DNA from 3 places in the Lysinibacillus sp. NPDC094403 genome. Region 2 is predicted to be linked to each of the others. Evidence: riboswitches for the same ligand, from Rfam matches in the RefSeq annotation. Region 2 holds a riboswitch; each other region holds the start of a gene.
The links. A riboswitch is a leader RNA that binds a small molecule or an ion and turns the genes downstream of it on or off. The one in region 2 is predicted to bind S-adenosylmethionine.
Positions count from the first base shown of each region.

Region 1 (3,281 bases), on a different contig from region 2:
GTGCAGTAGCAGAAGGGACAAAGAATGCGAGTGCAATAGATACTAAAATAGCACCGAATACAATGGCTTTCGTTTTTGTCCCTACTAGTGAAAGTATCCATAGTGCAAGACGTTTATGTAAATTCGTAATTTGCATGGCTGCCGCTAGGAAAAGAGCTGCGGCTACGAGTGCAACTGCAGAATTACTAAATCCACTTAATGCTAATTTTAATGCATCCGATGTTCCTAGCGCTCTTGCTGGATCTTCCATTGACGGAGCCAACCCTAATAAAATTGTAACAAGAGCAATAATCATGGCAGAGCTAACGGGATAGGAGACAGCTTCTGTAACCCAAAGAATGACTGCAAAAGCTAAGATAGCTAAAGCCCGTTGTCCAGCTACAGGTAAATCGCCGTTATTAGGTAAAAAAATAATGATAATTAGTGAAGCGAAAGCTAATCCAATCCAGAGCGGCTTCAAATTACGTTTCGATTTTGCTTGTTCAGAAGTAGACATACTTTTTCATCCTTTCTATAAACGTGGATATTATTTCCTGTAACATCGGCTAGTAAAATGCTTTATTAAGAAAGTAATTTGTTTATTTATTGTAAAGAAAATTTACATGTGAAATACTCTCAATTTATAGCGATAACGGGCAGTTACGAGAAAAAATGCGGTCACAGAAAAGACGAAAATTTCCAAAAGATATTATTTTTTCTTTTTGAATGCAGAGGTCACTTTAGGCTCAGTTCCCTGTATTAATCGTTTAATATTTTCGAGATGCAAAATGAGCGCTATGCCAAAAAGTAATAAGGCTATAATCGTTGGGCCAACTCCAGGAATCCATAAATATGTGGCTGTACAAAAAACAAGATAAAATTCAAGTACACCGGCAATTAAATAGTTCGTAGCGAAAGATAAAATAACAAATAAAATGAGTGCAAATAAGCCAATTTTCCAATCGACCGCAAGTAATATCCCGATGATTGAAGCAGTTCCTTTGCCACCATTGAAGCCCATATAAAATGGAAAATTATGACCTAGAATGACACCGGCAGCTACGATATAGGTAAAGAGCCAAACTTGTACTTCTGTTAATTGTGTAGTATCTGCTAGATAGACATGAGCACCGATAATAGCTGCAACGCCTTTACCGATATCGATAAGTGCAACTAAGATACCGTATTTCCATCCAAGGGAAAGTGTTGCATTAGAGGCACCTGCATTGCCAAAACCAGACTTTTTTAGATCTACTCCGGATAAAAATTGAGCAACTTTAGAACCGTGAATACAGCCAATAAAATAACCAGCAAGAAGAAAAATGATAACGGCCTTTATCATAAAAGTCCTCCTTTCTAAATAAATAGGCTCATCACCAAAAGATAGGAGTGAAATTTGTTTAAATCTATACCATTTATATAATTTGATTGGAGGCTGGACGCCCCTAGGAAAGCGTCCAGTCGGAACGGAAATCAACCCCACGTTTTGGTGATAAACTATTAAATATTAAAATAGTGTATGCGTTTGTATTACATAAAAAAGCAGACAGAAGTTTCGGAAAAAATAAAATTTTAGTGTTGACAGAGAAAAAGTCTATGTTTTATACTGTGTAACAACGATGGAAATTGAATCTCATACTCTTATCAAGAGCGGCGGAGGGATAGGCCCTATGATGCCCGGCAACCAGTAAGTGACGAACTTGCTAAGGTGCTAATTCCTACAGATTCTTATTTGGATCTGGCAGATAAGGGGAGGAAAACTTGCAACCGCAACCCTCTTCTTAGCTGAAGAGGGTTTTTTGTTTTCTACTGAAAAAATCCTCCTCATCTCCGGTACCATCGTAAAAAAATAACCATTTGGAGGTATACAATGACAAATTTTAAACCAGAAACATTGCTGTTACACGGTGGCCAAGAGCCAGACCCGGTAACAGGATCTCGTACAGTACCCGTATATCGCTCAACGGCATTCGTTTTTAAAGACACTGCTCATGCGCAACGTCTTTTTGCCTTAGAGGAAGCTGGCAATATTTACACGCGCATTACAAACCCAACTGTAGATGTTTTTGAAAAGCGAGTCGCTTTATTAGAAGGCGGTACAGCAGCAGTAGCACTTTCATCTGGTGCAGCAGCAATCGCATTTTCCATTTTAAATCTTGCAGGTGCAGGGGATGAAATTGTTGCAGCTAGCTCTTTATACGGAGGTACTTATAATTTATTCGCCAACACACTACCAAACTACGGTATTAAAACGATTTTCGTAGACGAAACAAATCCAGAAAATTTCCGAGCAGCTATTACTGATAAAACAAAGGCCGTGTTCGCTGAAATTTACGGGAACCCAAGTTTAAAGGTACTAGATATTGAAAAGGTAGCAAATATTGCACATGAAAACGGCTTGCCATTAATTATTGATAGCACATTTGCTTCGCCATATGGCTCTACACCAATTGACTTCGGTGCTGATATCGTCGTTCATTCCGCAACAAAATGGATTGGCGGCCATGGTACAACTTTAGGTGGCGTTGTAGTAGATGCAGGGAAGTTTGATTGGACTCGTGGACGTTTCCCAGGCTTTACTGAACCAGATGCTTCATATCATGGTTTGCGTTATGGTATTGACACAGCAGCAGCTGCATTTGCCACAAAACTGCGTGTACAATTACTACGCGACTTTGGACCAACATTAAGTGCAGATGCAGCATTTAATTTATTACAAGGATTAGAAACGCTTCATTTGCGTATTCCTAAACACAATGAAAATGCACTAGCAGTAGCTGAATATTTACGAAACCACCCATCTGTGGAATATGTAAATTACAATGGCTTAGAAGATTTCCCTACTCATGATTTAGCAAAAAAATATTTGAGAAATGGCTTCGGTTCAGTGCTTACTTTCGGTATTAAAGGTGGACGTGAAGCAGGACGTAAATTAATCGATAGTGTGAAATTATTCTCGCACGTAGCAAATGTAGGGGATGCCAAATCATTAATTATTCATCCTGCATCTACTACACATCAGCAACTATCAGCTGAAGAGCTAATCCAAACTGGCGTAACCGAGTCGCTCATTCGCTTATCCATCGGTCTAGAGGCAATAGAGGACATTATTGCAGATTTAGAACAAGCTATTGAACAAGTAACAGCTTCACAACAACAAGTAGAAGCATAATAATAAAAAAACATTGGTTAATGTTGTAGCGTTTACGTATTTTCTCATTCGATTGGCCTCATTTGGTAATGCGTAAAACGTTGCTGCATCATCCGCTCGCCTCATTTGGTGAGAGTAAGGAAATTGTTTA
Region 1 covers NZ_JBNNTL010000028.1:11,679-14,959, reverse strand. The annotation lists gene ACQKMV_RS22655 (DASS family sodium-coupled anion symporter) at 1-496, opposite strand, end outside; gene ACQKMV_RS22650 (glycerol-3-phosphate acyltransferase) at 689-1,321, opposite strand; SAM riboswitch class I at 1,618-1,731, shown strand; gene ACQKMV_RS22645 (O-acetylhomoserine aminocarboxypropyltransferase/cysteine synthase family protein) at 1,850-3,151, shown strand.
Region 1: linked by a shared signal. The riboswitch ahead of ACQKMV_RS22645 (O-acetylhomoserine aminocarboxypropyltransferase/cysteine synthase family protein) and the one ahead of ACQKMV_RS20905 (bifunctional homocysteine S-methyltransferase/methylenetetrahydrofolate reductase) in region 2 are both predicted to bind S-adenosylmethionine.

Region 2 (3,281 bases):
CAGAGGAAGGTAAAAAAGAAGCATTAAAGGATTTAACAATGCCAAATGAAGAGTTTACAAAGGAAAGCTCTATTGGGGAATTTTTAACGTATTATTTAGGTGAGGAGCTTGTTCAAAACCAAATAGCACCCGTACTTGCAGGTGTATATTCGGGAGATTTAAATCAACTTTCAATTGCTTCCACTTTACCGTATTTAATTGATTACAAAAATGATTACGGTAGTATTATTAAAGGTTTCGATGCAAATAGGGAACAATTTGTGAAAGCATCCAATAAAAAATTTATTTCATTTAAAAATGGTTTATCATCACTAATTGATAGGCTTGAAGAAACATTAACGGATGTAGAAGTTATAAAAGGAATTGCCACTACTAGTGTTAAAAAGCAGGAAAATCAATACCTTGTTACATTAGCAAACGGTAAAATGATAGAAGCAAATCATGTTGTAATGGCACTGCCAAATGAATCGGTACAAAGCTTATTGCAGGATAAATCTTTGAACTGTTATTTTGAACAATTCAATACTGCATCCGCAATTACGATTTATTTAGGGTTTGATGTACCTGATAATAGATTACCAGCAGATGGAACAGGCTATATAGTATCCCATAATTCAGATGTTATTTGTAATGCAGCAACGTGGACAAGTCGTAAGTGGAAACATACCTCATCCGAAGGAAAACTACTTGTACGACTTTTTTATAAGAGCATTAACCCTGCGTATGAAAGATTGCGTATAATGACAAATGAAGAGTTAGCAGCTGTTGCCCTAGAGGATGTAAGAAAAAGCTTGGGGATTGAGGAAAAACCAACTGTTGTCGATGTGACAAAATGGATTGACCAGATGCCGAAGTATGATTTGGCACATCGTGAAGCGTTGCAAGGTTTAGTGCAAGAGCTTGAGAAAAACTATCCCAATTTATCGATAGCGGGATGCTCTTATTTTGGAGTAGGCATAGGTGCATGTATTCAAAATGGTAAAAAAATTGGTGAAGAACTTGCTGGAAAACTATCGTAATTGTCTGATATAAATCAAAATATTATATTTTTCGCAAAAATTATCCTGTGTTCAGTGAAATAGTCTTGACTCAATCGTTTGTAAACGTTATGATTCTTTTAATTATTTAAAAAATTCATACTAAATTCTTATCAAGAGAAGCTGAGGGACTGGCCCTATGAAGCTTCAGCAACCAACTTATTGTCAGGTGCTAAATCCAGAAGACCATTGTGTCGAAGATGAGAAGGAAAACAATTACGAAACGTTAAAGCCTTCTTTTTATGTAAAAGAAGGCTTTTTTATTTTCATAAATAAGGGAAGAGAGGCTAGTTTCATGGGATTGCTTGAAAGGTTAAAAACAAATGTTCTTACAGCAGATGGTGCAATTGGTACAGTTTTATATGGTTATGGCTTGGAGTACTGCCATGAGGAAATGAATATACAAAAACCTGAATTAATTGAAAAGATTCATAGAGAATATATAGCAGCTGGAGCCGATATTATTCAAACGAACACTTACGGTGCTAATGCAATAAAATTAGCCCGCTATGGATTAGAATCTCGTGTGCAGCAGTTTAATGAAGCTGCTATAACGATTGCAAAACGAGCGGCGGCAGAGGATGGACAATTTGTCTTAGGTACTATTGGGGGAATCCGCGGTATTCGAAAGAGTGACGCAACGTTAGAGGAAATTTTAGCAACGGTTGATGAGCAAGCTACTGTTTTACTTGCAGGAAATCCAGATGGCCTTTTACTTGAAACATATTATGATTTTGAAGAACTAACAGCAACTTTAACAATGCTACGAACTAAAACAATATTACCGATTATTGCTCAAGTTTCTATGCATGAACCAGGAGTTTTACAAAATGGAATGAGTTTAAATAACGCTTTACATGAACTTGAAGCGCTAGGTGCTGATATCGTAGGTGTTAACTGTCGCTTAGGTCCGCACCATACTATTCAAGCATTTGAAGGTGTAGAGCTTCCTGAAAAGGCTTTTATGTCGGCATATCCGAATGCCTCTCTTCTTGACTTGGAGGATGGCCGTGTCGTTTATGAATCAGAGGCAGATTATTTTGGGCGAGCAGCTGTAGCACTTCGTGACCAGGGGGTGCGTTTAATTGGTGGCTGCTGTGGTACGACACCAAAGCATATTGCTGCTGTGAAAAAGTACTTAGAGGAGCTATCTCCAGTAGAGGAAAAGTACGCGAAGCCCGAAAAAGTAGAGGTTTTACGTGAAGCAGAGCCACCAAATTACGAGCCATTACATGTAAAAGTAAAACGTGAACGCTCAGTTATAGTGGAATTAGATACACCAAGACATTTAGAGATTGAGGGCTTTATTAAAGGGGCAAAAAAATTATATGAGGCGGGCGCAGATGTCATCATGATGGCAGATAATTCACTTGCTTCCCCAAGGATTAGCAATGTCGCAATGGGTGCCTTACTGAAAGAAACGCACGGGGTACGCCCGATGACACATATAACATGCCGAGATCGTAATTTAATTGGTCTTCAATCACATTTAATGGGATTAAATGCACTAGGGATTCATGATATTTTAGCAGTTACTGGAGATCCGACAAAGGTAGGCGATTTCCCAGGGGCAACTAGCGTTTATGACGTATCATCAATGGAGCTAATCCAATTAATAAAACAATTAAATGAAGGTGTATCGTTCTCAGGGAAACCACTTCGTAAAAAGGCGAATTTCTCTGTAGCTGCTGCGTTTAATCCTAATGTACGTGTGCTGGATAGAGCTGTCTCTCGATTAGAAAAGAAAATTGAACATGGGGCAGATTATTTTATTTCACAGCCTGTTTATACAAAGGAAAAAATCGTGGAAATTTACGAGGCAACAAAGCATTTAGAAACACCAATTTATATAGGTATTATGCCAGTAACGAGCTATAAAAGTGCGGAGTTCTTACATCATGAAGTACCGGGCATCAAGCTATCAGATGATGCGTTAACGCGTATGAAGGCTTGTGGGGATGATAAGGAACGCGCAACACTAGAAGGGATTGCAATTGCCAAAGAATTAGTAGAAGTAGCAGCGGAATATTTCAATGGAATTTACCTCATCACACCATTTTTACGCTACGATATGACACTAGAATTAATGAAATTTATTGAGCAATTGGATGAACAGAAAAAAGGGGTAAGTATAAATGGCTAAGCACTTGATTGAAGAGCAACTAGAAAAACGAATTTTAATTCTTGATGGCGCAATGGGTACAATGCTACAAAATGAAAATTTATCAGCAGAGGATTTTGGCG
Region 2 covers NZ_JBNNTL010000021.1:29,358-32,638, forward strand. The annotation lists gene ACQKMV_RS20900 (protoporphyrinogen oxidase) at 1-1,019, shown strand, start outside; SAM riboswitch class I at 1,145-1,244, shown strand; gene ACQKMV_RS20905 (bifunctional homocysteine S-methyltransferase/methylenetetrahydrofolate reductase) at 1,333-3,180, shown strand; gene metH (methionine synthase) at 3,173-3,281, shown strand, end outside.

Region 3 (3,281 bases), on a different contig from region 2:
TGTTACCATTAGATGGTACACAATTAAATGAAAATGAAAACGAAGATAAAAATGAAATTCAATCACGTGGTATTAAAAAGTGGATTACTACTCAGGCACTTAAAGGAACTGCTAAAGCTCTACGTAGTGGTGGTTCGGTTATTAATACTGTGGCTTCACAATTAACAAAGTCGGAAGCTAAAATATTCACTAAACATACAAATACAATCGCCAATGCATTAGAAGATTTAGTTAGACGCGGGGACGTAGTTGAAGATGCTATTATGGATACAGTGGCATCAGCATTAATGAATGTTGGTGTAAAATCATCGACTGCTAGAACTATCGCTAATATTTTTACATTCTTTGCATTTTAATTTAGGAGGTTAAGTAATAATGTCGTTATCATCAGAAGAAAGAATTTCACAACTTGAAAAAAGAGTAGAAAAACATTCTTTTCAAATTAGAATACTGCAAAAATTAGCAGCTAATTATGATATGTTTGGTGTGTTTGACCAAATATTAGCCTACGATTTAGGAGAAGACGAATTCAACGAACTTCAAAATTTGACTAGAATGTACGAGGAAAAACTTGATAATAACGAGGTTATCACTCTAGAGGAATTCACCTCCAAATTCACTAATATTATAGATAGAAGTGGATTGTTACAAAATAGATCTCAATCAGAGGTTAATACATTTATTAAACTTTGGTTGAATGGTCCTACTGGTGGCATAGGGTTCTCAAAAGGACTTTATGAGTACTTTAATACCTCTAATTAAATGCAGAAGTCTAGTTTTACTAGGCTTCTTAGCCATACTACAACTCTTTAAACTCCATTCCCCACCAATCGCACCACCTAAATATCTGACGCGTTAATTGTTCAAAACACTAATTTATTGTTCAAGTAGCTTCCTATTGTAATTAAGAAGATTCATATTTAGATATGCGTGGTCTTACCTCGAAAATCAAATTAAAAAATGACCCTCTCCATTCTCCACCAATACGCTCAAATCCCAATACCCATAATTTAACACTTTACTCTTTGGTCGCCTTAACGCTGACTTTTCCGAGAGTTTTTTATACTTTGTTTAAAAATATGTTGCAAATATTGAATTTTTATTTTATTCTAATACTATTGTGAAAAAAATATAATATTTTTGCTTCTTATCAAGAGAGATGGAGGGACTGGCCCGATGATATCTCGGCAGCGGAACTTAGTGATTTAAGTTACTGTGCCAAATCCAGCAAGCAATGGCTTGATAGATAAGAGGAGTGTTTTATAGATATAAGGCCTCTTCTTGTTGTTTCAAGATGAGGTCTTTTTTATGTAAAAAAATGGGCAAAGGTCGTGTCCCTTTTTAATTTTTGGAGGTAGAACAATGAAGAAAGAGAATCCATGGGCGCTGATCCCATTTGTTGTTTTTTTAATTTTATTTATTGGTTCAGGAGTTATTACAGGTGATTTTTATGCCTTTCCTGTCATTGTAGCCATCGCCATTTCGGGCGCTGTGGCTCTGGCGATGAATCGAAAAGAATCGTTTTCGCGAAAGGTTGATATTTTTTGCAAAGGCGCAGGAAATTTAAATGTCATGCTGATGGTTGTTATTTTTCTCTTGGCTGGGGCCTTTTCAGAGGTAGCAAAAGGTATGGGGGCAGTGGACTCCACTGTTAACTTTGCTTTGTCGGTCATTCCGGAAAACCTGCTTGTCGTAGGCTTGTTCATCATTGCCTGCTTTATCTCCCTATCAATGGGTACATCGGTAGGAACAATTGTTGCACTGGCGCCAATTGGAGTTGGGATAAGCGAGCATACAGAGTTTTCCATGGCTTTAGTAATGGCGGCGATTGTTGGCGGTTCGATGTTTGGCGATAATTTATCCTTTATTTCAGATACAACAATTACTGCCGTTCGTTCACAAGGCGCACAAATGAAGGATAAATTTAAGGTGAATTTTTGGATTGTGTTGCCGGCAGCTATTGTAACGAGCATTATTTTAGGGTTAATCACAATGGGTGAAACGACAGCACAAGTAGAGCATTTAAGCTATAGTTGGGTAAAAATTGTTCCCTATGTGTTAGTTATTATTTTTGCGTTAGTTGGAATGAATGTTTTCCTTGTTCTAGCATTTGGGATTGTTCTCGCCGGGGCTGTTGGTTTAGCAGATGGTAGCTATCATTTAATGAACCTTTTGCAAAAGATTGGCGAAGGAATGTCAGGCATGTATGAAATGGCATTTCTTGCGATATTAATAGCTGGAATGGTGGAGATTATTAAGTTTAACGGAGGAATTGACTTTCTGCTTCACCTTGCGACACGAAGAATAAAATCGAAAAAGGGTGCTGAATTTGGGATTGCTGGCCTTGTGGGCCTAACTAATTTATCTACAGCCAATAATACGATAGCTATTTTAATTGCTGGTCCACTTGCAAAAAATATTGCTGAACAGTATGAGATTGAGCCAAGAAAGTCCGCAAGTATATTAGATATTTTCTCTTGTACGATTCAAGGCCTTCTACCATACGGAGCCCAATTCCTAGCAGCCGCAAGCGTAGCTGGAATATCGCCAGTGAGCATGCTACAATACTCTTTCTATCCAATCCTTATAGGAATCTGCGGGAGCATCGCGATCCTCATCGGATACCCTGCAAAAAAGAAAGCCTGAATTTCACCACTATCAATTATACTTCGGCATAATTGCGTCTGGATAGGCTTTGTGCTTAGGCTAACATCCTATGCGAACTCCTTTCCGATTCAGTGATATCCGCCGTCATTTTACATTGAAATATTCCAATCGTTTTGAGAAAAATAATTAAAACGATTGGATTTTTTATTGGCTGTTTTCTTATAGATTGTTGCTGTTAATACACAAAGACCAAGTTGATTCTACGCATTTAGTAGATTAACTTGGTCTTTAGTAAATCCTTCTTTAGTTTAATAAGAACAGAGATGCTAATTAAACAATCGCGCCCGAACGTTGAAAATGATTAAACAGTTCTGTTCCCCTTATAATATGGTAAAGCATTTCTGAAAACTATAGATCCCATAAACCATCTTTTAATAATCTCCCCTACTTATACTTACTTAATATTTCTTCTGGAATATGACAATAATCATTTGGACATCTAGCTAACCTATCTTGATGTTCTTCTGCACTTCTTATATAGTTTGTAAGAGGTAATACTTCAACAACAATAAGGTCGTAATCATTTCTCTCACAAAGAAACGCCTTTGCCTCTTCTAAGTGTTCAGGATTTTCACTATATACTCCTGTTCTGTATTTCTCGCCAACATCCTGTC
Region 3 covers NZ_JBNNTL010000023.1:24,805-28,085, forward strand. The annotation lists gene ACQKMV_RS21490 (hypothetical protein) at 1-356, shown strand, start outside; gene ACQKMV_RS21495 (hypothetical protein) at 376-762, shown strand; SAM riboswitch class I at 1,145-1,253, shown strand; gene ACQKMV_RS21500 (Na+/H+ antiporter NhaC family protein) at 1,363-2,646, shown strand; gene ACQKMV_RS21505 (peptide-methionine (S)-S-oxide reductase) at 3,052-3,281, opposite strand, start outside.
Region 3: linked by a shared signal. The riboswitch ahead of ACQKMV_RS21500 (Na+/H+ antiporter NhaC family protein) and the one ahead of ACQKMV_RS20905 (bifunctional homocysteine S-methyltransferase/methylenetetrahydrofolate reductase) in region 2 are both predicted to bind S-adenosylmethionine.